DNA from 2 places in the Flintibacter hominis genome. Region 1 is predicted to be linked to the other one. Evidence: riboswitches for the same ligand, from Rfam matches in the RefSeq annotation. Region 1 holds a riboswitch; the other holds the start of a gene.
The links. Region 1 has a riboswitch for lysine ahead of asd (aspartate-semialdehyde dehydrogenase). Riboswitches for the same ligand answer to the same signal wherever they lie in the genome.

Region 1 (14,842 bases):
ATTGATTGCGGCGGGGTAGGGTTTGCCTGCCGTACCACCAGCTACACCTTGTCAGCGCTGAAAAAAGGAAACAAGGGAAAACTTTTTACATACCTGAATGTCCGTGAGGACGCCATGGAGCTCTACGGCTTCGCCACCCAGGAGGAGCTGAACCTGTTTCAGCATCTTATCTCTGTGTCCGGCGTGGGGCCCAAGGCGGCGCTGTCCATTCTGTCTGCCAGTACACCGGCCAATTTGGCGCTGTCTATCATTACTGGGGACGAAAAGGCCCTTACCTGCGCCCAAGGGATTGGCAAAAAAATTGCCCAGAGGGTGATTTTGGAATTAAAAGATAAACTGGCCAAAGGACAGACCATTTCTGCCAAGGGAGAGGCCTATGGCGGAACGGGCATCACCGTCATCCCGGAGAATAAGCTGTCAGAGGCGTCCGCCGCTCTGGCGGTACTGGGCTATTCCCAGGGAGAGATCAATCTGGCTTTGAAGGGAATCGATTTGGACAGCCTGGCGCTGGAGGAGATTATCAAGCAGGCCCTGAAAAAGATGATGAAGGGATGAGCGCCGGACTTGAGTTCCGAGGTAGTGAAGGCCCGATATGACGCAAGGTACCTTGTACCATTGTGTGGGCGGACTGATTTCAAAAAAGAGATTGAGGTGAAACGCTATGGCCAAGTATGAAGTAAGGCTTCATGGGGACTTTGACGACACCTTGCGGTATATCCATGAGGGCATTTTGAACGCCAGCATGTCGGCAAGCTTTGAGGATGAGAGTTATTTCCAGTCCGCCGGAGTGCGCTGCTGTGTACGGGTGTACGAGCGGTACAGCTTCGGCGGTGGTAACCGAGTGTCCCTGGCCATGACTTTGGCAGGGGATGGGGATGAGCTGTTCCTGTCCGCCATCACCTCTGGCGGCAGCCAGGCCATGTTTTTTAAGCTCAACACCTGGGGGGAGGAGGCCTTTTTAGATACCCTCCGGGATCTGGCGGAAAAGCTCTAAAATAAAACAGGAAGTGAACCCATGGCAATCGATTTTTCCAACATAGAATTTGACCGTGAGGAGCCGGATGAACCGCTGGTGACCACCTCTCTCACCAGGGAGGACGAGGGGGAGTATTCCCTTCGGCCCAGAACCCTCCGGGAGTATATCGGCCAGGAGAAGGCCAAGGGAAACCTGGAGGTGTTCATCCAGGCGGCCAAGATGCGCCATGAGCCCCTGGACCATGTGCTCCTCCACGGACCACCCGGATTAGGTAAGACTACCCTTAGCGGCATTATCGCCAACGAGATGGGGGTCAATGTGCGCATTACCTCTGGCCCCGCCATTGAAAAGGCTGGGGACCTGGCTGCCCTGCTCACCAACCTGAATGAGAACGACATACTCTTTGTGGATGAGATCCACCGCCTCAACCGCTCGGTGGAGGAGGTTCTGTACCCGGCCATGGAGGACTACGCCATCGACATCATCATCGGCAAGGGCCCATCGGCCAACTCTATCCGCTTGGACCTGCCCAAGTTTACCCTGATCGGGGCTACTACCAGGGCTGGCCAACTGTCTGCCCCGCTGCGGGACCGGTTCGGTGTGACATTAAGGCTTGAACTCTATACCCCGGCGGAACTGGCGTTGATCGTTACCCGATCCGCCGGCATCTTGGAGGTGCCCATTGAAGCCGACGGGGCCATGGAGATCGCGCGCCGCAGCCGTGGAACCCCTCGCATCGCCAACCGGATGCTCCGCCGGGTACGGGACTTCGCCCAGGTGAGGGCTGGCGGTGTCATCACCAAGAAGGTGGCTGATGAAGCCCTCACCGCCCTGGAGATCGACTACCTGGGGCTGGATTCCATCGATCACCGGATGCTTCGCTCCATTATTGAAAACTATCGGGGGGGACCGGTGGGGTTAGATACTCTGGCCGCTACCATCAACGAGGAGGCTGTTACCCTAGAGGACGTTTATGAGCCCTATCTGATGCAGCTTGGCTTCCTCACCCGTACCCCAAGAGGGCGGTGCGTCACGGAAAAAGCCTATCGACATTTAGGACTGCCTGTCGCGGGAGCGGCAGCCGTGGACCAGCTGGATCAACTGACATTCTGACTTGACACATTTTGTATGATAGAGGTGCGAATTTATGGGTAAATTATTTGGGACTGACGGAATCCGCGGCGTAGTCAACGCCGGGCTTGACGCCGATTTGGCGTATAAAGTAGGACTGGCTGCCGCTATTGTGCTGTCCAAGGACAAAAAACCGGGGGAGAAGCCTCTGGTTACCATCGGGAAGGATACCCGGATCTCCGGGGATCTGCTGAAAGGCTCCCTCATCGCTGGGCTGTGCACTGCTGGGGCCGATGTGCTGGACTTGGGCACTCTTCCCACCCCAGGCGTGGCCTGGGTGACTGTGGACGAGGGGGCGGACGCTGGCATCGTTATCTCCGCCAGTCACAATCCATTTGAGCACAACGGCATCAAGATCTTCAACGGCCAGGGCTTCAAGCTGTCCGATGAACTGGAGGAAAAAATCGAGGATATTGTCCTTTTTGGCCACAACAATGTCCCTATGAAAACAGGTGGCGATATTGGCAAGGTGAGCTATGTGGCCCCCAAGGCCAGCGAGGACTACATCGACCACCTGGAGAGCACTATAGACTCCACCCTGGGTGGCCTGCGTATCCTTGTAGACTGTGCCAACGGAGCGGCCTCTACCACTGCCGCGCGGCTGTTTGACCGCTTCTCTAAGCTGCGTACCGATGTCATCAACGCCGACCCGGATGGAATCAATATCAACGAAAAGTGCGGCTCTACCCATATTGATGGATTGGCCGCTATGGTCAAGGCAGGCGGCTACGACATTGGCATCGCCTTTGACGGGGACGCGGACCGCTGTCTGGCGGTCGATGAACTGGGAAATCTCATCGACGGGGATCAGATCATGGCCGCCTGTGGACTGGATATGAAAGCCAAGGGAAAGCTGCCTGGGAATGCCATCGTGGCCACTGTCATGTCCAATCTGGGCCTACATCTTTACAGCAAGGAAAAAGGTATGGACCTGGAATGTACTGCGGTAGGCGACCGGAATGTTCTAGAGCGGATGCTGGAAAAGGGGTACCGTCTAGGCGGCGAGCAGTCTGGCCACATGATTTTCCTGGAGTACGCAACTACTGGCGACGGCCAGTTGACTGCGTTACAGATGTTGGCCCTGCTGAAGGAGAGTGGAAAAAGGGCTTCGGAGCTGTTTGGATGCTGTCCCCGTTTCCCACAGGTGCTTATCAATGTTCCGGTCACGGATAACGATGTAAAAAAGTCGGCGATGGCCAGCCCGTTACTGGCCCAGGCTGTCCAGCAGGAGGAGAGCGCCCTAAACGGCGAGGGCCGGGTGCTGGTCCGCCCGTCAGGAACCGAGGCCCTGATGCGGGTGATGGTGGAGGCCAAGACAGAGGAGATTGCCCAGGCGGCTGCCCAACGGCTGGCAGATCTGATCCCCCAACTATAAAAGATGAATCGGATATGGTCGAGCTTGGAGGTTTTGACAAAATATTTCTGCAAAGGGCTTGACAAATCCGTTGATTTTGTTTATTATGATTAAGAGCCATCCTATTGATATGGAAGTAACGCGATTCCAGAGTTTGTCCGATGAGGAATTATGTCAGCAGATTTCCAATGGCTGCCGTGAGGCGGAGGATGAATTGGTCCTTCGATATGGTCAACTGGTACGTGCTTGTGCCCGCCCTCTGTTCTTAGCAGGCGGTGATAGCGAGGACCTGATCCAGGAAGGTATGTTGGGCCTGCTGACTGCCATCCGTGGCTTTGATCTCCGGCGGGACACGGCTTTTCGCACTTATGCTGAAATCTGTATCCGAAGCCGTCTGATTACTGCTGTCCGCGCCGCCCAAGGCGGCAAGCATTCCCCATTGAATCACAGCATCTCTTTTGAACCCCCTCTTTTTGACGGGACCAACGCGCAACTGTTTTCCATCGTGGAAAGCCCGGAGGACGTCATCATCGGCAGGGAGGAACTGAAAGAGCGGCTAGATGCTCTGAAGGGCCAGTTGTCTGAGCTTGAAGCCAATATTTTGCCGCTCTATTTAAACGGCCTCTCCTGTGGAGAGATTGCAAAGCAGGTAGACCGCTCCCAAAAGTCGGTAGACAACGCCATCCAACGCATTCGCCGCAAATTGGCGCGGTGATTTTATCCCCGGCGTATCCAGCGTGAGCTGATCGCATATTACAATCGCCCAAGCGAATTGATTTGGGCAACGAGTCAAAGAGAGGGAAAGTCCATGTACGAAGACAAGATCCTGGTATGTAAAGAGTGTGGCAACGAGTTCACCTTCACCGCTGGTGAGCAGGAGTTCTATGCCGAGCGCGGCTTCCAGAACGAGCCCCAGCGCTGCAAGGCCTGCCGTGATGCCCGCAAGAACGCTGCTCGCGGCCCCCGTGAGTATTTTACCGCGGTGTGCGCTGCCTGTGGTGGTGAGGCTAAGGTTCCTTTCGAGCCCAAGTCTGACCGTCCCGTTTACTGCAGCGACTGCTTCGCCAAGATGCGTGAGCAGCAGGGCTGATATCTGCCAAGAAAAAAGGGCGCCCAATCGGGCGTCCTTTTTCTTGCCCCATCAAAAACGCTCGGATCGCCACATCGGCATCCGAGCGTTTTTGATGGACTTATTTGACTAGCATACTCATATCGTACAGGCCCGGAGCATCCACTGTGGCCATGAATTTTGCGGCTTCAAGAGCCCCTTTGGCAAAAATCTCACGGGAATGGGCGATATGACGGATCTCCATTACTTCATCGTGGCCGGCAAAAATGATCTCATGCTCTCCTACAATGGTGCCTCCACGTACAGCAGAGATGCCAATCTCCTTTTTATCCCGTGGTTGACGGACGGAGTGTCGGTCAAAGACGTATTCGGTTTCATGCCCACAGGCGGAGGCGGCAGCGTCCGCAATCATAAGGGCAGTTCCCGAAGGGGCATCTACCTTGCGGCGGTGGTGCCGCTCGATGATTTCGATATCATAGCTGTCTCCCAATACTGTGGAAGCCTTCTTGACCAACTCAAGCAGTACATTGATGCCAAGGGACATATTAGCCGAGCGGAAGATTGGAACTTCTAGAGCGGCCGCACCAATTTGAGCGACTTGCTCAGGAGTATATCCGGTGGTGGCCAAAATCATGGGAATTCGGGTATCCCTGGCAAAGGACAACAGACCATCCAGCGCGGCCGGAGAGGAAAAATCAATGACAGCATCCGCTTCTCCATGAAATTGGGCAGGGGAGGAGTACACCGGAAATTCTCGGTCACTGGCGCCTAGTACATCAAAGCCAGCGACGACCTGGACCTGGGGATCTGCCTCACAGAGAGAGGTCACCACCCGGCCCATATGACCATTACAGCCGGAAATGATTATCTTTAGCACGTGTGGACGCTCCTTACTTCAGCAGGCCCATCCGCTCCATCGAGGTGCGGAGTACGGCCAGATTCTTGTCAGAGATATCGCACAGAGGCAGCCGAAGTGAACCAGCCTCCATCCCCATTAGATTCATAGCCGCCTTGACGGGGATGGGATTGACCTCACAGAACAGGGCGTCGATTAGATCCATATATTCGATCTGGAGTTTAGCCGCGGATTCGAAGTCATTGTCCAGGCACCAGTGGCTCATCTGTACCATGACCTCAGGGATGATGTTAGAGGCCACAGAGATGACGCCTTTGGCTCCCAGCGCCATCATAGGGACCACTTGGTCATCATTGCCGGACCAGATATAGAAGTCGTCAGGGCACAGATACCGGGTATGGGCCAGGAGGGAGAAATTGCCACTGGCCTCCTTGACACCGTTGATCTTGGGATTTTCGGACAGCACCTTATAGGTGTCGGCAGTAAAGGATACGCCGGTGCGGCTGGGAACATTATACAGGATGATGGGAAGGTCAGTCCGGTCGGAAATATACTCATAGTGCTTGATCAGACCGGTCTGGCTTGCCTTGTTATAATAGGGAGTGACGTGGAGCAGGGCATCTGCACCGGAATCCTGTGCGTGCTGGGACAGGTAGACGGCGGCAGAGGTGTCGTTGCTGCCGGAACCAGCGATGACCTTGACACGGTGATCTACCCGCTTGACACAAAATTCCACGGCAGCAATGTGCTCACGAATAGACATGGTAGCGGACTCACCAGTGGTGCCGCAGACACACACCGCATCCACGCCGGCGGCGATCTGGTCGTCGATCAGCTTTCCGAAGGCGTCGTAGTTGATGCTGCCGTTTTGGTCAAAGGGAGTGACCAGCGCGGGACAGGAACCGGTAAAAACAGGACTTCTCATAAACAATACACCCTTTCTTCAAATGCGGGAAGTAAGGAGGGTGACCTCCTGGCTCACATATGATCGATATAGCCCTCGGCGCACAGCAGCTCGGCCAACAGGACAGCGCCGCCTGCAGCACCCCGCAGGGTATTGTGGGACAGGCCCACGAACTTATAGTCATACTGTGTGTCCTCACGGAGCCGCCCCATGGAAACCGCCATTCCGCCTTCCAGCTCACGGTCCAGCTTGGCCTGGGGACGGTCTGGCTCCTCGAAGTAATGGATAAACTGCTTGGGCGCGGAGGGAAGCTCCAGCTCCTGGGCTCTGCCCTTGAAATTGGCCCAGTCTAACTTGATCTGCTCGATGGAGGGCTTTTCACCGGAAAACTTGATAAATACGGCGGCGGTGTGTCCGTCGGATACTGGGACGCGCAGACACTGGGCGGTGATGGAGGGGCCATCCGCCTTGACAAATTTATCGTTCTCGATGCGTCCCCAGATCTTCAACGGCTCCTGCTCGCTCTTTTCCTCCTCGCCACCGATATAAGGGATCAGGTTATCGACCATTTCGGGCCAACGTTCAAAGGTCTTGCCGGCGCCAGAGATGGCCTGATAGGTACAGACCAGGACCTTTTCCACACCGTACTTCAGCAGGGGGGTGATGGCGGGAGCATAAGACTGGATAGAGCAGTTGGACTTGACGGCGATAAAGCCGCGTTTGGTACCTAGGCGGCGGCGCTGTGCGGGGATGATCTCAATATGCTGAGGATTCATCTCGGGGACCACCATGGGCACGTCATCGGTCCAACGGTGGGCGGAGTTGTTGGAGACCACGGGACACTCGGCTTTGGCGTACCGCTCCTCCAAAGCGCGGATTTCATCCTTCTTCATATCAACAGCACAGAATACGAAGTCCACCAGACCGGCGATTTTCTCCACGTCGGCCTGAGCATCCATGACAACCAAGCCCTTGGCCTCTTCAGGAATGGGTTTCTCCATGGCCCAACGTCCGGAGACAGCCTGCTCATAGGTCTTTCCAGCAGAACGGGGGCTGGCTGCGATGACTGTAAGCTGGAACCAGGGATGACCCTCCATCAGTGTGATGAAACGCTGACCAACCATACCGGTTCCGCCAATGATACCTACTTTATACTTTTTCATGTAAAGCAACCTCCAAATCTCTCTTATATAAGGGTATGACAAAGTCTGAACATAGATGAGTCGACCAGGGAAAAGAAAAAAATAAATCAGCGGCTTTTCAAGCGGCTGATTTTGTACTATAATGTCGACTAAGAGCAAATTGCTCGACCGGCAAAATATTCACAAAAGCAGACAGCTCTCCATCAGCCTGACCCTGATGACAGTCGGCTGGCTGTTAACCAGACGACCAGAGCAAACTCTCGACCGGAAGAGCAGCTCTTCGGCGGCGTCCCCTTTGAACATGGATCAGCGGGAACCGGCTCCCTGGCCATGTCTACTGATGTAGCCGCACCTCTATCTTGCAGAATTTGACCCTATCCTATCACGTTTGAAGGTCGGTGTCAATAGTACAAAACCGCAGAAGTGGAGAAATGGAGCAGACCATGAGGAGAAATTGGATGCGGCTTGCCGCCGCTGTACTTGCAATAACCCTGGCAGTCCCCACCGGATGGGCCGTAAGAACCAACAGTGACGGTGAGGTTATGATCCGTGTAGGGCTGGCATCCTCGTACCAGTACGTAGAAACGGGAGAGCTGGAGGCCGCTCACCTCCAAAATAATACAGGGTATGGCGCCGGTTTCCGCTTCGGCTACTACGACGGGAATATGGATTTCGTTGAGCTGGGACGGACGGAGAAGGACATTGACCAGGTGGCGGTGCTTAAGACACAAAACCTCTACTATGGACGGGACGCCTCGTTGGGCAAGACTACCTACTCCTCCTCCATTACCAGCAATATCGCGGTGGGCTGCTATCATATTTTGATCGATAGCGGGTATGGAGACTACGAGGACGCACGGCGGGACGCGGAAGACTATGAGGATGGCTTCGTGGCCTGGATAGATGGAGAATACCAGGTTCGGGTGGGAGCCTATCTCTCAAAGGGCGAGGCGCTGGACGCAATCGATACCTTAGGGGAGGGGACCGTTGTAGGGACTACTTCCTACGGAATGAGTATTGTGGAAACAGGGACGGATCATATCCTGTTTCAATTTGACCAGGGAACAGGTGGTATCCTGGCGATCCTGCCAGACGTGACCGGAGCAGAGGATGTCAGGACTTGGTTCTCCAATTATAAATACCGAGGTGGCTTTCTTTATCAGCGCCTCAATGGAGGAAATATCTCGGTAGTCAATGTGGTGGAACTGGAGGACTATGTAAAGGGTGTGGTCTGTTATGAGATGGGCCGCACCTGGCCCTTGGAGGCCCTGAAGGCCCAAGCCACCTGTGCCAGGACTTATGTTCTGAGGAACATGGGCCGGCACCAGAGCTACGGATTTGACGTATGTGGCAGTACGGAATGTCAGGCATACCATGGTTGCGGAGATGGACGTTCCAACTCCGGCCCCAGTGAGGTAAGCGACCAGGCGGTAGAGGAAACAGCGGGCCAGGTGGTTCTCTATAACGGAAAATTGGCAGAGACCGTATATTCCTCCAGCGCGGGCGGAGCCACAGAGGACGCAAAGAATGTCTGGGGGACGGATACAGTCAACACCCATCCCTACCTGAAGGGTGTGATAGATCCTTACGAATCCCTAGTAGACGACTTAAATCCCTATTCTCCCTGGACGGTTACCTATACCTCAGAGGAGCTGACCAGTAAACTTCAGAGCAACGGCTTTGGGGTTGGTACTTCCATCGATTACCTAGAACTGACCTACTCTGAGATGGGAAACGTCATTCGACTTCAGGTACACTGGAAAAATGGGAACAGCAACACGTTCAAGCCAAGTGCATCCTCTGGCGGTATAGATATGGGTATCCGAGGAAATTTTGGTGTTAAGTCGATCCGGTTTACAGTAAATGGAAAGATGGTCAGCCAGCCAGCCGGAAACGGATCTGGAAGCTATGCAGTCAATGGTTCCGGTACACTGAGTGGTACGGACGATGTATATGTGATTTCTGGTACCGGTTCGGTATCTGGAGCTGGAAGCGATTTGTATGTGATCTCCGGTTCTGGAAAGATCAGCTCGCTGGCGGAGGGGAATACCGGTGCCTCCGGGACCAATGTGGGAGGCGGCACAGTGACCGTCTCTGGAGATACTTATGTATTTGACGGAGCGGGCTGGGGGCACCAATTGGGAATGAGCCAATTTGGTGCCAACGCCATGGCCCGCGAAGGGTTTGACTATGACGAGATACTGAAATTTTATTTTCCTGGCGTCCAAGTGGGCACCTATTAAAAGAAGAGAAAGGCGTAAACTGTTTTGAAGACCTCTGATTTCAATTTTGAACTGCCAGAAGAGCTGATCGCTCAGACTCCTCTAGAGCGGCGTGATTCCTCCCGGCTGCTGACACTGGACAAGAACACAGGAGCAGTCGGACATCACCACTTTTATGATCTGCCGGACTTCCTGCGCCCCGGAGATTGCCTAGTCCTCAATGACTCCAGAGTGCTGCCCGCTCGTCTGATCGGGCACCGACCCACGGGAGGGACCTGTGAGGTATTGCTGCTGGTGGACCGGGGCGAGGGGTGCTGGGAATGCTTAGTCCGTCCAGGAAAAAAACTTAGGACAGGCGCCCAGATAATATTTGGACAAGGGCAGCTGACTGCAACGATTGAACGGGAGCTGGAGGACGGCAAGCGGCTGGTCCAGTTCCACTACCAGGGAATTTTTCTTGAAATATTAGAGGAATTGGGGAAAATGCCCCTGCCGCCCTATATCAAGGCCGAGCTGGAGAACCAGGAGCGTTATCAAACGGTCTATTCTAAAGTCGTAGGATCCGCCGCAGCGCCCACCGCCGGACTGCATTTTACTCCGGAACTGCTGGATAATATCCAGGAAATGGGTGTGAAGGTATGCTACGTTACGCTCCATGTCGGCCTTGGTACCTTTCGGCCTGTCAAAGCGGAGGACATCCGCGACCATGAGATGCATTCTGAGTTTTGCATGATATCTCAGGAAACCGCGGACATCATCAATGAAACCAAAAGAAATGGAGGCAGGGTGATTTGTGTGGGTACCACTTCCTGCCGCACCATTGAGAGCTTTGCGGCGGAGGACGGCACCATGACACAGCGGTCTGGATGGACAAATATCTTTATCTATCCTGGGTATCGCTTCAAGGTGTTGGACGCGCTGGTCACAAATTTTCACCTACCTCAGTCCACCCTTATCATGTTGGTATCCGCTCTGGCGGGCCGCGAACATGTACTGAACGCCTATCAAGAGGCGGTGAAAGAGAAATACCGCTTTTTTAGCTTCGGAGACGCCATGTTCATTTCTTAGAAAGCGCGTCATGGCTGATAGACTTGTCCAATATCGGTCAGGCTCTCGTGGTCGGCCTAGAGGGGGCGGTAATATCCGCTACAGAGCAGCTTCGAGCGATGGGATTGGAAGGAGTGTTCCAAAAAAATCAGAAATGTTTTGGATCCCGAAGCGTGACTCCAGCAGTTGGAGGCGCTAACCGGCGCGAAGGACCGGGACCCAAGACAGCCAGCTGCAGCCAGCGCGTAAGGCGGAATGAAGTCGCTGGTATCACACACTTTAAGGAGAAATCTATGTTTCAATTACTAAAAACCGAGGTGAAGGCCCGCCGGGGAGTATTTACCTGCCCCCATGGAACTGTGCAGACTCCTGTTTTTATGAATGTCGGCACCTGCGGAGCGATCAAAGGGGCGGTGTCCGCCCACGACCTGAAAGAAATCGGCTGTCAGATCGAGTTGTCTAATACCTATCATCTCCACCTGCGTCCGGGTGACGATGTAGTCCGACAGATGGGTGGACTCCACAAATTTATGGATTGGGATGGCCCCATGCTCACTGACAGCGGAGGATTCCAGGTGTTCTCTCTGTCCGGACTGCGGAAGATCACAGAGGAAGGCGTTACCTTCGCCTCCCACATTGATGGAAAGCGGATCTTTATGGGACCGGAGGAGTCCATGCGGATCCAATCCAATCTGGGCAGTGATATCGCCATGGCCTTTGATGAGTGTGTGGAAAACCCGGCGCCTTACGACTATGTCAAGGCCTCCTGCGAGCGGACAGCCCGATGGCTGGATCGCTGTGCAGTGGAGCACAGAAAGCTCAATGAGGCGCCTGGCTGCGTCAATCCCGGCCAAATGCTATTTGGCATCAACCAGGGTGGGACCTATGCAGACCTGCGGAAATGGCACATGGATGAGATCGCCAAACTGGACTGTGACGGTTACGCCATCGGCGGTCTGGCTGTAGGGGAGCCCACACAGACCATGTATGATATTATCGAAGCGGTGGAGCCCCATATGCCGAAAGAGAAACCTAGGTATCTGATGGGAGTGGGAACCCCCTCCAATATCATCGAGGGAGTAGCCCGCGGCGTGGATTTTTTTGACTGTGTTATGCCGGCACGAAACGCCCGCCATGGAAAGCTGTATACCTGGGAGGGCACCATAAATATCAAAAATGAGAAGTACAAGCTGGATTCCCGTCCCATTGATCCCACCTGTAACTGCCCGGTCTGCCGCTCCTTTTCCCGAGCCTATCTCCGGCACCTGCTGACGGCCGGGGAGATGCTGGCTATGCGTCTGGCAGTGCTCCACAATCTCCATTTCTATAACGAATTGATGCTCCGCATCCGCGAGGCACTGGATCAGGGACGATTTGAGGCATTCCGACAGAAATTTTCTGGAAAGCTGGACAGACCCGCAGCAGACCCAGGAATATAGTCCTCGAATTTGACAAAAGGACTTGCCAACAGGAAAAAAACCCGCTATAATAGCACTAATGCGTCTGACTGGAAACAGCTGACAACAACTTTGGAGGGAACGAATTTTGGAAACCTTAATACTGATGGCCTTAATGTTCGCAATGCTCTACTTCTTTATGATCCGCCCCGAGAACAAGCGGAAGAAGGAGGCTCAGAACCTCCGCAATTCGCTGACTGTCGGCGATGAGATTACTACCATCGGCGGTATCATCGGCACCATCTGTTCTGTGAAGGAGAATACCATCGTGATTGAGACCGGGGCTGACCGCGTCCGCATCGAGTTCACCAAGTGGGCTGTTTCCACTAAGAACTCCTCTGCCGCTGCTGCGGAGCAGAAGTAATCACAGAAAATAGACATACTATATGCCCTTCTCGCATAGGTTTTCGTGAAAACAGAAGACCGCGGGGAGGGCATTGTGTTATGAAAAAGAGGGAAAGACGGCAAGAGGAATCGGGCGAGCAGTGGGTCAACAGTATGTGTGAACTGCTCAAGGGTGGGGTGCTCGCCGGTTTTTCGGCCGTGCTAGCACTTCTGCTGTGCGCCTTGCTCATTTCAACAGGAGTCCTGCGGGAACAGTGGGCTCAGGGAGCGGTACTAGCGGTCTGTGTCTTAGGCGGGGCTGTTGGCGGGATATACAGCATCAAAAGGATCCGCTCCAAATCTTTGCTAGTGGGGACAGGAGTAGGAGCAATCCTGTTCCTGCTTCTGCTGACGGCAGGCCTTCTGGCCTATGATACCGCATCGTTAGAGCAGGGGGGAGCTGGCATACTCTGCGCCTGCCTGTGTGGGGGAGCGATAGCCGGTATACTGGGAAGAAAGCCCAAGAAAAAGCGGAAAAGATGATTGAAATATCCGGTTCGCTATGCTACAATACCACTTGATAGCAGCGATATTGCCCAGCTTCAGTTTTCCGCCAAAGGAACTGCCGGACTTGCGTCCAGAGAAAAACTGTGGTATAATTGTTGCACTAAGCGATTCAGGAGGAGATACCAATGAAGCATATCCAGACCCTCAACGGGGCCACTTTGAAGGCCAGTGCCGCCAAGGGCGGCTGCGGCGAGTGCCAGACTTCTTGCCAGTCTGCCTGCAAGACTTCCTGCACTGTTGCCAATCAGAAGTGCGAGAATAAGTAAGTTCTCAACATACCTGAAAAGGGTGGGCGTCAGCCTGCCCTTTTTCATGTCTATTTCTCCATCCAAATGATATCGATAGAGAAATCGAGGAAGGAAGTTCGATATGGTACATACCTTTACGGCGCTCGGCCAGTATCTGGCCGCTGATGTGAACAGTGGCGCGGTCCATGTGTTGGATAAGTTGAGCTTTGACCTGCTCTCTTTGATTGAAGGGCCAATGGGAGAGAGGCTGCCTCAAAAACTGGCGGAGCAGTTGGACCAATATGATCCACGGGAGCTATCCGAGGCTTGGGAGGAACTGAGAGGTCTTCAGGACCAGGGCCTTCTCTTTTCTGATGACGAATACATCGATCCGGAGGCCGCTATGGCCCTGCCCAAGTCGGCAGTGGTCAAGGCGCTTTGTCTCCATGTATCTCATGACTGTAACCTGCGGTGCAAATATTGTTTTGCCTCGACAGGCGACTTCGGCACTGGCCATCGGATGACCATGGACTTTGAAACGGCCAAAAGGGCCATCGACTGGGTCGTGGCAAAATCCGGAAAGCGTAGAAATATCGAGATTGATTTCTTTGGCGGGGAGCCTCTCATGGCGATGGATACGGTGAAGCGCACTGTGGAATACGCCCGTTCCCTGGAAAAAGAGCGCAACAAGGTATTTCGCTTTACGATTACGACCAACGGTGTCCTGCTCAATGATGAGACGATAGAATATATCAACCGGGAGATGTCCAATGTTGTCCTGTCTCTGGACGGTCGTCAGCCTGTTAACGACCGGATGCGGCCTACTGTGAACGGGAAGGGGAGCTATGAGGTCATCGTTCCAAAATTCCAAAAATTGGTGGCCGGCCGTGGAACCAAGGATTACTATGTTCGTGGGACCTTTACACGGGATAACTTGGACTTTTCTCAGGATGTTCTCCACATGGGGGATCTGGGTTTCCGTCATGTATCGGTAGAGCCCGCCAGCGGACCGCTGGATGATCCTTTCGCCATTAAAGAGGAGGACTTGGAAAAGGTAGAAGCGGAATATGAGAAATTGGCCGGCCAGTTGATGGAGCGGCCAGACATCAACTTTTTCCATTTCAATGTAGATCTGGCCCAGGGGCCCTGCGTGATTAAGCGTCTGCGCGGCTGTGGCGCTGGCTGTGAGTATGTGGCCATTACGCCTGATGGAGATATCTATCCCTGCCACCAGTTCGTAGGGAAGGAGGAGTACCGTATGGGCAACGTGTTCGATGGCTCCTTTGATATGGATATCTCCGGAACCTTTGCACAGCAGAACATCTATACCCGCCCGGCCTGCCGGGAGTGCTGGGCCCGTTTCTATTGCAGCGGCGGCTGTTCCGCATCTAACCTGCTTGTCAATGGCGACATAACAAAATCGAATGATGTAGCCTGCCAGATGGAACGCAAGCGGCTGGAATGTGCCATCGCTCTGAACGCCATTGAAGCCGGTATGGGAAGCAAAAGAAATACGAATTGTAATAATACAGATTGTATTGAGTGCAGTCTAGGGGAATCTAAATG
Region 2 (14,842 bases), on a different contig from region 1:
TCAGGGCCTCGATGACCGCGTTGCGGCCTTCAATGATGCCGTCGTTCTCCGTTTCCACAGGGGCGGAGCGGCGCAGAGGCGGTCTATTATTCATGGGGCAGTTCCCTCCGATGTCAAAATTTCCAACGATAAAAAACAGTATATCATATTTAGGCGAAAGGGGGAAGTCAAAAATACAGGACGGGGAAAAAACCGATTGGGGATCGAGGGGCTCCGCGGTCCGAGCAGACCCCCTTACCTTTTACAGAAAGTTTACACCCGCTTTTCTTGTTTTTAAAGTGCGGATGTGGTATGATACCATTTAGTCCTAAATGTGATTTGGACAGAAAAGAGAAAATCAAGCAGAAAATTGGAGGTATTCTCCTTTGAAACCAGATAAGGGAAACAACAAAAAGAACACGTTGGGCCTCATCAGCATTATTATGTGGGCCCTGGTACTGACCATGCTGTTCAAAAGCTGCACCTCATCCTATGCCAACGCCAACCAGGTCCAGGTGGATTACTCCATCTTCCGCCAGTGGGTGGTGGCGGAGCTGGTGGAGTCCGTGCGGATGGAGAGCGGCGAGTATGTCATCACCCTGAAGGAAGGGATGGAGGAAGAGGCTGAGGCCTATCTGCCCCAGGAAGAGGAGCGGGACCAAGGAATCTTTGCTGGAATGCAGATCCCACTCCGGGGCCAGAGCCAGGAGAAGGAATATGTCACAACCCCGCCCCCAGTATCCGACCTGAGCATCTACGACCTGCTGGATGAGCACGGGGTGACCAACTACGGCAGCGACCCGGTGGACAGCTCTGCCTATATTCTGTCCCTGCTCATCTCCACACTGCTTCCCATCCTGCTGTTGGTGGGCGCTATGATGTTCCTGTTCCGCGGGGTAGGCGGCAAGGGAGGAATGGGCGGCCTGGGCGGCGTGGGCAAGGCCAACGCCAAGGTGTATGTGGAGAAGAAGACCGGTGTTACCTTCCGGGATGTGGCCGGCCAGGATGAGGCCAAGGAGTCCCTCCAGGAGATCATCGATATTCTCCACAACCCCGGTAAGTACACTGAGATCGGCGCCAAGCTGCCCAAGGGCGCCCTGCTGGTGGGCCCTCCGGGTACTGGTAAGACCCTGCTGGCCAAGGCCGTGGCCGGCGAGGCCGGCGTCCCCTTCTTCTCTATCAGCGGCTCCGACTTTGTAGAGATGTTTGTGGGCGTGGGCGCCAGCCGTGTCCGTGACTTGTTCAAAGAGGCCAGCAAGATGGCCCCCTGTATCATCTTCATCGATGAGATCGACACCATCGGCAAGTCCCGCGACAACCGCATGGGGGGCAACGACGAGCGGGAGCAGACACTGAACCAGCTGCTGGCCGAGCTGGATGGCTTTGACCCCGGCAAGGGCGTCATCGTCCTGGGAGCTACCAACCGGCCCGAGGTGCTGGACAAGGCTTTGCTCCGCCCCGGCCGTTTCGACCGGCGCATCACCATCGACCGGCCTAATCTGGCCGGACGTCTGGCCACCCTCCAGGTCCACACGCGAAACATCCGTTTGAGCGAGGACGTGGACCTAAAGAAGATCGCCTTAGCTACCGCTGGCACTGTGGGCGCTGACCTGGCTAACTTGGTCAACGAGGCGGCCCTCCGGGCCGTCCGCCACGGCCGCCGCATGGTGACCCAGGAGGACCTGCTGGCCTCCTTCGAGTTTGTCATCGCCGGCAGTGAGAAGAAAAATTCTGTGCTCACCCAATTCGAGCGCAAGCTGGTGGCTTACCACGAGGTGGGCCACGCCATGGTGGCCTATAAGCAGAAGAACGCCGAGCCGGTGCAGAAGATCACCATTGTCCCCCACACCGAGGGATCCCTGGGCTATACCCTCTTGATGCCCGAGGAGGACAAGACCAACCTGCGGACTAAGGAAGAGCTTATGGCCAAGATATCTGTTTCCATGGGCGGCCGGGCCGCTGAACAGGTGGTGATGGATACCATGACCAACGGTGCCTCTCAGGATATCCAGGAGGCTACCAATATTGCCCGGAACATGGTGGCCATGTTCGGTATGAGCGAGGAGTTCGGCATGATGGCCCTGGGCTCGGTCCGTAACCAGTATCTGGACGGGGGCTACGGCCTGGACTGCGCCCAGGATACCGCGGCTGTGATGGATAAGGCGGTCAAAGCAATTTTGGACGTTTGCTACGAGGACGCTGTAAAGGTTATCCAGGAGAACCTGGAGGATATGCACAAGGTAGTGTCCTATCTGCTGGAGAAAGAGACCATCACTGGCGGCGAGATGGTGGCCATTATCGAGGGCCGGGATCCCGCTCTGGTGGAGGACGCCTACGCCTCTACCCGCAAGAGCGAAAAGGCGTTCCGCCCCTCCGTACCGGATGTGATCGAGGCGCCGGCCAAGCACATCCATATCGTCAGCGAGGAGGTCAAGCCTCCCGCTCTGGACGAAGGGGAGGCCAGCGGCCGTCAGCCTGAGGGGGAGGGCACAGAGGAGCGAAAGGACTCTGAACCCACCGCTCCCGCTGGTCAGGGACCGGCGGAACAACAGGAGCACGCCCCGTCTCAGGACGAGGATACCAAGGACCAGACCTGATGAACGGGACGCCTCGGAGAGCGTAAGCTCTCCGAGGCGTCTTACCTCTTTTGTATCAAGGGGGCAGGACCGTGAAATTTGTAGAGGACCGGCGACCCACATTGGCATCCTGGCCAAAGCGTATCTATCAGTGGTCGGAGCTGCCCCAGCTTTTCCGCCCGGCTTTGGAGGAATGGCGGGGAGAAGGGCTGCCTCCCGGCAACGTGACCTATATTCCCCAAGTACGGCAGGGAGTAGGGGAGGAGGAGCACGCCGTGTCCTGGTGGCGTGGCCAGGTCCTCCTACAGACCCTGTGGCGGGGAGGGGTAACCCGGCTGCTCATCCCCCAGGGGGCGGCTGCCATCCGCTATGAGGTCCAGCTGTTGAAATGTATCCTGACCATCTACTTAAAGAATGGCGATCAAGCCTCTTTCTCCTACAACAAGGTGAAGGAGGACCAACTGCGGCCGGTGCTGTCCCTGCTGCTGGGGCGGCCCTCCGGTCTGGCCTTTCCCACCGAGCACCCAGAGCCTGAGCGGCTGGGCTGGCTGCTGGAGGAGAGCTATGGGATGTACCACACCGCCTTGCTGTGCTACCGGCTGGGGGAGCGGCTGGAGGACTGCCTGTACCTTCGGGGAAAGACGGGCGGCCTGCTCTGGCTGATCCAGAGGACCCCGGACCCGGAGTATTTTCTGGGAGTCATGAACCGGGGCCTGGCTGCTATTAGCCACGACAGCTATTCCACCTGTGTCCTGTATGCCCCCTGGGAGAGCATGGACGGCGCGGAGCTGGTGCCGGAGAGGCGGGGATACTCCCTCCAGGTGCAAGCTGCGGGAGGGAAAATGACTATCCCGGTCCAAGGGGGACAGATAGAGAAGGTCCGAAATTTTTTGGACCACTTATCTCGGGAAAATGACCAGATATCCCAATTTCATTGACCGCATAGCCCACCTTCTGCTATCATTTTCGAAAAAGGGGGAGGGAACCTTATGGAAGGATTGGGACAGAAACGGCTGGGTGTAGGCCTGACCCTCTTGCTTCTGGTGGGGCCCCTGATTGTGTTTGTCCTCCTTTCTCTTGGTTTTCCACCAGTCATCGGCAATCTGAAGGCCGCCCGCGCGATGAAGGAATATGCGGCCCAGGTCCATCCGGAGTGGAGGGCGCAGGGCCACTGGGCGGGCTATGATTTGGTGGGCGGCGGCTACTATCTCTCCTTCTCCGACGGCGGCGAGAAGCGGAGTCTGGGATATGGCGGGCTGGTCGTAGAGGATAAGGAACGGGAAGAGGCCCTGCGGAAGAAACTGTACATCGACAGTGTCATCCGCCGGACAGGGCTCTGGGTCCCGGACCAGAACATTACCATGTGGTCAGCCAGATGGAGCCCCCAGATGCCGGACGAGGCCGTCATATCCGTCGATGTGCAGTTCTATGGCGGCGCGGATGAGCCCATCCCCGATGAGGCAGTCATGCGGGAAAGAATGGCCGACCAGGCCATGTTGGCATATGAGGTCCTGGCTGCCCATTGTCCCATACACAGATTCTCTGTCCGATACCACCACAGGGGAACGGAGGGGAAACAGGGTGGAATGCTTTGGAACAGGATTACAGTGGATCTGCCCCAGGGAGAGACCATGACCAGATACCACATCCTGACAGGCGAGCTGGTGACAACCTGAGGGTGGAGGGATTAGGGTGGCGCCTTGTGCCCCTCTAAACCACCCGTTGTATCTCACCATCCATGATTGTCGCGGTTCCGATGAAAGCAGTATTCCTCTTCAAAGGGGAAAGACAGTAAAAGAGCGGCCGTACAGCCGCTCTTTTACTGTCGTATTTTTCTGGGCTCCCTGTACGCCAAAGGGGACAAAGAGGCAAAACACTGGGGAAAAACCGGGCTCTAGTCAAAGAACCTCTGTTCCAGCCAGACCAGCAGGTCCTCCATGACCTCCTGGCGGTTGAGCTCATTGAACATCTCATGGCGGCCTCCAGCGTACAGCTTGACAGTTACATCCCGGCACCCGGCGGAGCGGAACATCGCCTCCACCTTCCGTACCCCCTTGCCCATGGAGCCCACGGGGTCCTGGTCACCGGACAGAAAATAGATGGGGGTGTCCACGTCCATTTTGGATAGATTTTTTTTGCTGGCGATGAACTGCAGTCCTTCCATCATATCCCGGAACATGGATACCGTGGGCTGGAAGGCGCACAGGGGGTCATTTAAGTTGGCGTCTACCATGTCACGGTCCCTGCTGAGCCAGTCGGCACGGGTCCGGGCGGGCTGAAATTTCTTGTTGTAGGCGCCTAGGGACAGCTCATAGATCAGTGGGCTGACATAGTCCGAGCCCTTGAGGGCAGCCAGCCCCCCGGCGAGAAGCCGACCGAAGGCCACCAAGGGTGCCTTTTCCTGGCCGGTGCCGGAGAGAACCGCTCCATCCACCGTTCCCGGCCAGCGAATCAGATAGGTCCGAGTGAGGAAGGAGCCCATGGAGTGGCCCAGCAGCACATGGGGCAGACCGGGGAACTTTTTTCCCTCTATCTCCCGTAGGCGGCGCACATCTTGGGTGACCAGGTCCCATCCTCCGCGGGGGGCGAAGTAACCGTATCGACCGTCGTTCACTGTGAGGCCGTGGCCCAGGTGGTCCTCGCCGCACACAACAAAGCCGTGGGCGGTGAGGAATTGGGCCAGATGCTGGTACCGCCCGATATGTTCTGCCACCCCATGGACAATCTGAATTACAGCGATAGGGCTGCTTTGGGGGAACCACTCATGGGCGTGTATAGTATGGACGCCGTCAGAGGAAGGATAGGAGAACTCCTTGGTCTGGGTCATAGGACCGCGCTCCTTTCATCGGTATGTGGAGGATGGCGGGGGCGCGTGCAGTCTGGCCCTGCCGCCCACCTTCCTGTCCAGTTTACCCCAAAGCTGAGAAAACAGTCAACCCATCTGTTCCAGCAGTGAGCGAATGGTGGCGGCATGGAGGACCCCGTCTTGGGCAAGTTCCTGGTATAATTCCTTGAGACAGGCATCCGAGGTGGTTTCAGCGGCCTGCTGATTGGCCCGCTCCCATCGCTGCTCCCAGACGAACTGATCCCGTAGGGCCAGGGGGAGAGAGGCGTTAATGACCACAGAGGGGGTCGGTGGGCGGTAACGCTGACCGGTGATGAGAAAGTAGGCGGCAGAGAGCTGGCGCAGGGCCCGGCGGTGGTCGGCAGCCAGACAGCTCAGTGACCTGGAGCAGCTTCCGCCCCTGCGGACCAGGGCCTGGGCGATGAAGACCCCTTCTTTGGCCAGGTCCATGAGAGAGGTGAGCGTCTGTTCCTCCCCCTGGGACTGGCTGCCGAGGCAGAAGGGGGGTTCCTCCTCCGCTTTGCTGCGGGACGGGGGAGGGGGTGTAGGAGAAGCGGCGGGCTGTACCGGGGGCTCGGCTGGGACCGGCGCGGCCTCGCACTGGTCTTGGGGGGCGGTTTCGGCGGGGGCGATCTCATCTACTTCCGCCCGCCCTATGGCGATGGGGCTCTGCGCTTGATCGGGCATCACACGGCGCCATACCCGGTCAAACGCCTCCTGGTCCACGCCCTGGGGAGTCAGGGCGGCAGGGTTCGAGTTTTTTTCCATGGCGATTCCTCCTTGGGTATGAGTTCTTACCAATCTATGCGTTTGGGGGAAAATCGGTGAAATTTTTCCCGTCAGCCTTGCCCCACAGATGTTTTTGTGATACACTGTCCCCTGACAACGAGCAAAGGAGCGGTTCCATGACTGACCAGGAGAGGACCGATTTTATATTCCGCACAGTCAATACGCCGCACCAGTTTTCCTATGAGAACGGCATCACCGTGACCCATGTGGAGCCCGGTTATGCCAAGGGGGAGCTGGTGGTGGGACCTAACAGCATCAATCCCCATAAGAATGTCCACGGAGGGGCAATGGCCACCCTGGCCGATACGGTGGGGGGATGCTGCGCCTGTTCCAGGGGCGGCGTCTGCGTCACCGCGGGAAGCACTATGGAATTTTTGCGCCCCGCCTCTGGAAAGAAGATATTCTGTGTAGCCACGCCCAAGAAGATGGGCCGCACCCTGTCTGTGATCCAGGTGGTGCTCACCAACGACCAGGATGTAGTGGTGGCCACCGGCACTTTCACCTTTTTTATGATGGATTGATAGAAAATTGAAAAAGAAGGAGCTTTTTTTCGAAAGAGGCTTGACAATAGTGAAGGGCCGTGGTAGGATACTTGCAATTCCAAATGAATAGTGGATAGAGGCGCGGTACTCATGCGTACTGTGGGACAGGGCCAGGCAGCCGTCCCCAGGAGAGGGTGTACCGCCGAAGGCTGGCTTCTCTGCCTGGAGAGGCGAACCTGGGCCGCAGGAGAATATCCTGCGGACTGTCACGAACAAGTGGAGCGCTATCCGAAGGTCCCTGGGGTCCGCCTGGGGACGTCCGGCTTTGCCATGGGCGCTTGACGTGCCTGTGGCTTTTTTGTTTGCGCGGGGGGCTGCGGCCCCGGAGAGAGAATCATGTGGAGGGAAAAGAAATGAGAACGAGAAGATCCTGGCCTGTGCGCCTGATCATCATGGTGATGATGGTGCTGGCCCTGGCCACCACCAGCTTTGCCGTGCTGGCGGACGACCCCACCGAGATATCGGGCACCAAGATGATCGAGTGTCCCGACTGCGGCCTTACGGGCGGGTGTTCCGTATGCCTGGGCACTGACGCTGAATGTGAGGCCTGCGGCGGCACCTTTGTGTGTCCCACCTGTGGGGGTGAGGGGTATATCCAGTCCCCCAGCAGCTCCTACAACACCGCCCTGTCCCTGCTGCCCCCGGTCATCGCCATCGCCCTGGCCCTGATTACCAAGGAGGTGTACTCCTCCCTGTTCATTGGAATCCTGGTGGGCGGCCTGCTGTACTCCAATTTCTCCTTTGAGGGGACGCTGAATCACGTGTTCAGCGGCGGTATCGTGGCCTCCCTGTCAGACAGCTACAATGTGGGCATTCTCATCTTCCTGGTCATTCTGGGCACTATGGTGTGTCTCATGAATAAGGCAGGCGGTTCGGCCGCCTTCGGCCGGTGGGCCAAGAAGAACATCAAGTCCCGGGTCGGTGCCCAACTGGCATCCATCCTGTTGGGCTGCCTGATCTTCATTGACGACTACTTCAACTGCTTAACCGTGGGCAGCGTCATGCGGCCCATCACCGACAAGCACAACGTGTCCCGGGCCAAGCTGGCCTATATCATCGATGCCACCGCCGCGCCGGTATGTATCATCGCGCCCATCTCCTCCTGGGCAGCCGCCGTGTCCGGCTTCGCCGAGGACGGTCAGGGCCTCAATCTGTTTATTCGGGCCATCCCCTATAACTTCTATGCCCTGCTCACCATTGTGATGATGCTGGGCCTGGTGCTGATGAAGGTAGACTTCGGCCCCATGGCCAAATTCGAGAAGAACGCCGTAGAGAACGGCGACCTGTTCTCCGGCTCCAACCCCTATGCCATGATGGATGAGGAGATCGACGACACCAAGGGTACTGTGATGGACCTGGTGCTGCCCATCGTGGTGCTGGTGGTCTGCTGCGTCATCGGCATGATCTACTCCGGCGGATTCTTCTCCGGGGAGAATTTTGTGGACGCCTTCTCCAACTCTGATGCCTCTATCGGCCTGATGCTGGGCTCCGCCTTTGGCCTGCTGTTCGCCCTGATCTACTACTTCGTCCGCCGCTCCATGACCTTCAAGGAGATGATGGGCTGTATCCCTGAAGGCTTCAAGGCCATGGTGCCTGCCATCCTCATCCTCACCTTTGCCTGGACCCTGAAGAGCATGACCGATTCACTGGGTGCCAAGTACTTTGTCCGTGACTTCGTCCGCAGCGCCCAGGGCCTGCAGATGCTGCTGCCCGTCATCGTATTCGTGGTGGGCTGTCTGCTGGCCTTTGCCACCGGCACCAGCTGGGGTACCTTTGGCATCCTGATCCCCATTGTCCAGAACGTATTTTCCATGGACAACCCTCTGGCCATCATCTGCATCTCCGCCTGTATGGCCGGCGCGGTGTGCGGAGACCACTGCTCCCCCATCTCCGACACCACCATCATGGCCTCCGCCGGTGCCCAGTGTGACCATGTCAACCATGTGTCCACCCAGTTGCCTTATGCAATCTCCTGCGCGGTTATTGCCGGCATTTCCTATGTGGTAGCCGGTGCGTTAGCTTACTTCGGCCTACCCGGTATCATCGCTCTGCCGGTTGGCATCGTCCTAATGCTGGGCTTCCTGTTTTTCGTAAAGAATGCTCGGAGGAGCGCCTGAGGTAAAACGGCGGGATATCCAGACCGAAAGCAGAAATAAAATAAACAAAGACGGAGCAGAAGCGTCGCTTCTGCTCCGTCTTTATTTAGATGCGGCAGGAGAAGAAAGATTCTCAATGATTTCAAATCCTGCTGGGGACGTTGTGCGTTCCCGATTTTGCCTTTCCCGATTCCTGTCCGGCCTTCACATCTGGGGAGCTAGACCTTTTCACACTCCAGCTTTTCCTGCAGTGCCTTGATGGCGAGGTCCAGAGCAGGGATAGACTTGGCGGTGGCATACTGCTTCATGTGCTCCAATTCCCGGATGGCTTCCTTAGTGGTCATAGCGGTCACACTCCCTCAATCATTTTTTACTATTATAGCATGGGAGGGAGAAAATGTAAATCACCGGCGCTTTCGCCAGCCGCCGCCAAGGAGGACGAGGCCGGCGGCCAGGGCAAAGAGGAGCCAGAACAGAAAACTTCCACTGGGGATGGTGCCCGTAAAGGTGAGTGCCACCAGGGTGACAGCTACGGCGCGGCCAGCCCAGATCAGGGGCATAATTTTTGGCATAGAGGTTCCTCCTTATCTCCGATGGGCCAGAGCGAAAGCTCCGGCCAGAGCCAGCAGCGCCAGGACCAGCACCCGCTCCACGGCGGTAGCGATCCAGGCGAAATGCAGGACAGACAGCGTGATGGATACCAGGCAGCCCGTCCATACCATCAGGACCCCGGTTTTCATATCAAAACTCCTTCTGTTCCATGATACGGCAGGAGATGAGGTAGGATAGCCCAAGTCCCAGGAGTGGGATCAGAGGGAGTAGGGAGCCCACGGCCAGAACAGTGCTCTCCGGCATCCGGTCCAGAGAGGAGAGGTTGATGCCCTCGAAGAGCCCCAACTTGTAGGCACCGAAGAACAGGAGCAGGGGGGCGAAAATGACGATATACATATAGGGGCGGGCCCGTTCCACCCCCAATTTATAGCACAGGGGGAGGAGAATATCAGCGATGATGAGTCCCAGCCCCAGAGATACCATCAGGCTCAACAGGTTTTCGGCCATGGCGCTCTGCCCTTTCCCAATGGACAGGACCACGCAGGCCACCAGGGAGTAGAGGGTTGCGGCGGCGGCCATCACCAGGGTGAACAGGTAGCGCGCGCCCACCAGACTCCTCCGGCCAGTGGGGAAAGTGAGGGCGTATCGGTCCCATTTGGCCAGTTCGTCGAAGGAGAAGGCGGACAGGGGCAGCATCATGATAATGATTTGAGTGACGGCGGTGATGGTGGAGATGGGAAAGAGTCCAATCACGGCCAGCAGCAGGTAAAAGGCTAGAAACAGCACATAAGTCTTAAGGGTCTTTCGCATCACGAGCATATCTTTTAGAACCAGTCCGGTCATTGTGCTTCCCCCTTTGCGATGAATAGCATGATGTCTTCCAGCGTGGTCCGCTCCACCAGCAGTTCTGGATACCGGCGGCGGAAGGCGGCCCGGTCGGCCACCAGGCCCTCGCAGCCGTAGGAGCTGCGGCGTACCCGGATCAAATCGTCTGGGGCCACAGAGTTCAGCTGTGCGACGGTGCAGGCCAGACGACCGTAATTGTCCAGAATACGATCCTTGGCGTCGGACAGGACCACCTGCCCCTGGTGGATATAGGTGATGTAATCAGCTGCCTTCTCCAGGTCGCTGGTGATGTGGCTGGAGATGAGGATGGCATGGTCATCGTCCTGGATAAATCCGAGAAACTCGTCCAGAATTTCATCCCGGACAATGGGATCCAGACCGGAGGTGGCCTCATCCAAGATCAGCAGCTTGGGGCGGTGGGACAGGGCGGCAGCCAGGGACAGCTTCATCTTCATCCCGCGGGAGAATTCCTTGACGAATTTGCGCTCCGGCAGCTGGAATTTGGACAGATAACGCTGGTAGAGGGCGCTGTCCCAACCTTGATATATCCGGGAGAGGATCAAATCGATGTCCCGGGGGCGGAGGGAGTCGTGGAAAAAGCATTCGTCCAGCACCACGCCGATCTCCAGCTTGGCGGCCCGCTCCTCCCTCTGGTTGTCGTGGCCCAGGAGGGTGATTGTCCCCTCGTCCCGGCGGATCAGGTTCAAAATACATTTGATGGTAGTGGTCTTGCCTGCCCCATTCTCGCCAATGAGGCCCATGATGGCCCCTCCGGGAACGGTCAGGTTGATATCCCGCAGAGAAAAATCGCCATAGGACTTGCGGAGCCCTTGCACTTCAATACTATTTGTCATAATTCGTCACCTTTATACAGAATATTCAATAGCTCATGGAGCTCATCGAGAGAGAAGGCTCCCTTCCGGGCCTCCTCCACCGCCTGGGTAAGCTTCTCCTCCACCCGGCGGAGCTGGGCCTCCCGCAGCAGCTCCCGGTTTTGGGGCGCCACGAAGCAGCCCTTGCCTGGGACGTTCTCCAAAAAGCCATCTCGTTCCAGCTCCTCGTAGGCCCGCTTGGTGGTGATGACGGAGATACGGAGCTCCTTAGCCAGCAGGCGCATAGAGGGCAGGGCATCCCCCGCCGACAGGGTTCCGGCCATGATTTGCTCCTTCACCTGGTCGGTGATCTGCTCGTAAATGGGTTTGACGCTGGAATTACTTAGAATGATGTCCATCTCATGCCCCTTCTAACAGTGGAGAGAGGGGAGAGCTGCCGGCCGGTACCAGGTCCAGCGCCCGCCCTCTGACGCACTGTTATTTTGTGTTTTCTGTATATATACTACATATACAATATAACAATAGAAAGCTGTTGTCAATAGGGCGGGTAAAAAATTTTTTGGCAGTGGTATGGCGGAAGGCGGAGCATGGGAGACATCCGGCCTCCGCCATTAAGCATTTTGGCCAGTTTTCTGGAAAAAAAGCGGGAAATGCTATGGTTTTGCCTAATTTACAAGGAGAGAGGCCGGTGCTATAATTGCCAGCGCCTAGAGAAGACTTAGAAAAAGTGTGTGGAGAGGCGAAGAACGTGAAACTGGAAAATGATCTGGGCCGCGATCCCATCCGAAAGCTGGTCCTGAATATTGCGATTCCCAGTATGCTGGCCCAATTTGTCAGTGTGCTGTACAGCATTGTGGACCGCATCTACATCGGGAATATCCCGGAGATCGGCAACCTGGCCCTGGCGGGGGCCGGCGTCTGTGGTCCCGTGGTCACCATGATCGGCTCCGTGGCCTTTTTGGTAGGGGTCGGCGGTTCCCCCCTGATGTCCATTCGAATGGGCGAGGGTAACCTGGCCCAGGCCAGAAAGATACTGGCAAACTGCTTTCTCCTGCTTAACGTGCTGGCGGTGCTCCTGATGGCCGGTGCCCTGTTGACCAGGCGGCCTCTGCTCCTGCTTTTCGGAGCCAGTGAGACCACCCTGCCCTATGCTCTGGACTATTACACCTACTACCTGTTCGGCACGGTATTCGCCTTGCTGGCCAACGGAATGAACCAGTTTGTCATCTGCCAGGGCTTTGCCAAGAAGGGGATGCAGTCGGTGATGCTTGGGGCGGTGCTCAACATCGCCCTGGACCCAGTGTTCATCTTTGGGCTGAACATGGGGGTACGTGGAGCGGCCATCGCCACTGTAATCAGCCAACTGGGCAGCTGCCTGTTTGTCCTCCATTTTCTCTTTGGCCCTGTACCCCAGGTGCGCATCACCTTCGGGGGATACAGCCGGAAGATCATCTCCAGGGTCCTGCTCACTGGGCTGGCTCCCTTCCTCATCATTGCGCTGGACAATGTGATGATTATCGCGCTGAACGCTGTTCTCCAGAACTACGGCGGACCGGAGCAGGGAGATATGCTGGTAGCCGCCGCTACCATCGCCCAGTCCTTCATGCTCATTATCACCATGCCCATGGCGGGGATCACCGGCTCTACCGGCTCCATTCTGGGCTATAACTTTGGGGCTGGCCGCCCCGACCGCATTCTGGAGGCCCAGAAGTACATCCTGGCCCTCTGTCTGGCCTTTACCACCGTGCTGTTCCTGGTGGGCCAGTTCCTGTGCGCCCCCTTTACCCACATTTTCACTCCCGACCTCCAGGTGTCCGCTCTGGCGGTCCAGGCCATCAAGATATGCACCATTGGCCTCATCCCACTGGCCTTCCAGTACACCTTGATCGACGGGTTCACCGGCATGGGGATGATGCAGTGGTCTCTGCCCCTGTCTCTGCTCCGCAAGGGCGTGTACTTCACCGCCCTGTTCCTGCTGCCGGCAGTCTTCGGCGCTACCGCCGCTTTCTTCGCGGAGACGGTGTCCGACCTGTTTCCGCCCCTGGTCACCATGGTGGTCTACTGGAAGCGGCGGAACTGGATTATCCAGGAGGCGGCTAGCCACCGCCGTCTGGAGAGTGACGCCCAGACCGCAGTGCAGCAGCCAGCGGCATTGGGTCAGGCTCAGGCCATATAAAAAGAAGCTCTCTGTCAAACCTATCTGACAGAGAGCTTTTTTATGGATATCGTTATGGCCTCCGGCTCATGGCAAAGCCTAGGCAGGCCCCGCACAGCCCGCCCACCACATGGGTGAGCTGGGATACGTTGTCCCGGAGGGTGATGGCGTCAACCACCTCGCCTCCCAAATAGAGGACGGCCACCAGAATAAGGGTCAGAGGGATAGCCCCCGCCCGCATACCGGACAGGGAGGAGAGCAGGATCAGCATGAATACGATGCCGCTGGCCCCAAGCAGAGCTGTCTTAGGAAAACACAAAAACTGGACCAGCCCGGAGATAAGGGCCGTGACCAGGATGCACAGGAGCAGGCGGCGGGAGCCGTACTTTTCCTCCAGGGGAGGGCCCACCACCAGCAGGAGCATCATGTTGCTCAAGTAGTGGGCATAGCCGGAATGGCCCAGCACATGGCCCACCAGACGCACATAGGTCAGGGGGTCAGACAGGGGAGAACGATAGACACAGAACAGATGCAGGGTGGTCCAGCCACCGGTGGCCCACCCCAGGGCCAGAGCGCCGAGGGAGAGGAGAGCAAAGGTGAGGACCACCGGGGAGTTGTACTGGATATGGGGCCGCATCAGTGGTTCAGCACCCGGACACGGATCATATTGGGGATGGCCCGCAGCTCATCCGCCACTTCGTCAGTCAGCCGGGTGTTCACATCTACGATGGTGTAGGCATAGTCCTTTCTGGACTTATTCGTCATGTTTTCCACGTTGATGCGGTCGTCAGAAAGGGTGGACATGATCTGGGTCAGCATGGCGGGCACGTTCTTATGGATCAGGCACAGCCGGGCGATGCCGCTCCACTCCTGTGACACGTTGGGCAGGTTCACCGAGTTGGTGATGTTGCCGTTAACCAGATAATCCTGGAGTTGGCGGGCGGCCATGACAGCGCAGTTCTCCTCGCTCTCTGGGGTGGAAGCCCCCAGGTGGGGCAGGGCGATGACGTTCTTTACCGTGGTAATCCGCTCGTCCGGGAAGTCTGTGACATATTTGGCGACCCGGCCGGATTCCAGGGCGGCGATCATATCCTCGTCATTGACCAGGCCGCCGCGGGCCAGATTGAGGACGCGCACCTGGCCCTTCATTTTGGAAATGGCCTCGGCGTTGATAAAGTCCTTGGTGTTGTTGTTATAGGGGACGTGAATGGTGATGTAGTCAGACACCCGGTACAACTCATTCACGTCCTTGACCACATGGACATGGCGGTCCAGCCGGAGGGCCGCGTCCACAGATAGGAAGGGGTCATAGCCGTATACATCCATCCCCAGGTCCAGGGCGATGTTGCACACCAGGGCGCCGATGGCGCCCAAGCCGATAACGCCCAGGGTCTTGCGGTAGAGCTCTGGCCCCACAAAGGCGGATTTGCCCTTCTCCACAGCGGCGGCCACATCCACCTTAGGGGTGTGGGCCTGCTCCTGGACCCAGTCCGCCCCTCCCAGAATATCCCGGGAGGCGATGAGCATGGCGGCGATGACCAGCTCTTTCACCGCGTTGGCGTTTGCGCCGGGGGTGTTGAACACCACGATGCCGTTCTCGGAGCAGCGGTCGATGGGGATGTTATTGGT

Region 2: it holds a riboswitch for lysine, as region 1 does, so the genes downstream of both, H8S11_RS01095 (Na+/H+ antiporter NhaC family protein) here and asd (aspartate-semialdehyde dehydrogenase) in region 1, are expected to answer to the same signal.

Annotation. Positions count from the first base shown of each region.
Region 1 covers NZ_JACOPO010000003.1:206,764-221,605, forward strand. Annotated here, with positions in the region: gene ruvA (Holliday junction branch migration protein RuvA) at 1-555, shown strand, start outside; gene H8S11_RS06250 (DUF6054 family protein) at 662-994, shown strand; gene ruvB (Holliday junction branch migration DNA helicase RuvB) at 1,016-2,089, shown strand; gene glmM (phosphoglucosamine mutase) at 2,124-3,482, shown strand; gene H8S11_RS06265 (sigma-70 family RNA polymerase sigma factor) at 3,568-4,176, shown strand; gene H8S11_RS06270 (zinc-ribbon domain containing protein) at 4,270-4,551, shown strand; gene dapB (4-hydroxy-tetrahydrodipicolinate reductase) at 4,652-5,407, opposite strand; gene dapA (4-hydroxy-tetrahydrodipicolinate synthase) at 5,421-6,311, opposite strand; gene asd (aspartate-semialdehyde dehydrogenase) at 6,365-7,453, opposite strand; lysine riboswitch at 7,618-7,797, opposite strand; gene H8S11_RS06290 (SpoIID/LytB domain-containing protein) at 7,864-9,675, shown strand; gene queA (tRNA preQ1(34) S-adenosylmethionine ribosyltransferase-isomerase QueA) at 9,700-10,722, shown strand; gene tgt (tRNA guanosine(34) transglycosylase Tgt) at 10,995-12,140, shown strand; gene yajC (preprotein translocase subunit YajC) at 12,247-12,522, shown strand; gene H8S11_RS06310 (TIGR04086 family membrane protein) at 12,603-13,025, shown strand; gene scfA (six-cysteine ranthipeptide SCIFF) at 13,175-13,315, shown strand; gene scfB (thioether cross-link-forming SCIFF peptide maturase) at 13,419-14,842, shown strand, end outside.
Region 2 covers NZ_JACOPO010000001.1:212,258-227,099, forward strand. Annotated here, with positions in the region: gene rlmB (23S rRNA (guanosine(2251)-2'-O)-methyltransferase RlmB) at 1-94, opposite strand, end outside; gene ftsH (ATP-dependent zinc metalloprotease FtsH) at 366-2,576, shown strand; gene H8S11_RS01070 (hypothetical protein) at 2,648-3,493, shown strand; gene H8S11_RS01075 (hypothetical protein) at 3,545-4,231, shown strand; gene H8S11_RS01080 (alpha/beta hydrolase) at 4,450-5,382, opposite strand; gene H8S11_RS01085 (rubrerythrin) at 5,488-6,168, opposite strand; gene H8S11_RS01090 (PaaI family thioesterase) at 6,306-6,710, shown strand; lysine riboswitch at 6,798-6,966, shown strand; gene H8S11_RS01095 (Na+/H+ antiporter NhaC family protein) at 7,085-8,848, shown strand; gene H8S11_RS14040 (hypothetical protein) at 9,046-9,171, opposite strand; gene H8S11_RS01100 (hypothetical protein) at 9,232-9,399, opposite strand; gene H8S11_RS01105 (hypothetical protein) at 9,412-9,567, opposite strand; gene H8S11_RS01110 (ABC-2 transporter permease) at 9,569-10,222, opposite strand; gene H8S11_RS01115 (ABC transporter ATP-binding protein) at 10,219-11,079, opposite strand; gene H8S11_RS01120 (GntR family transcriptional regulator) at 11,076-11,456, opposite strand; gene H8S11_RS01125 (MATE family efflux transporter) at 11,807-13,234, shown strand; gene H8S11_RS01130 (rhomboid family intramembrane serine protease) at 13,287-13,850, opposite strand; gene H8S11_RS01135 (phosphoglycerate dehydrogenase) at 13,850-14,842, opposite strand, start outside.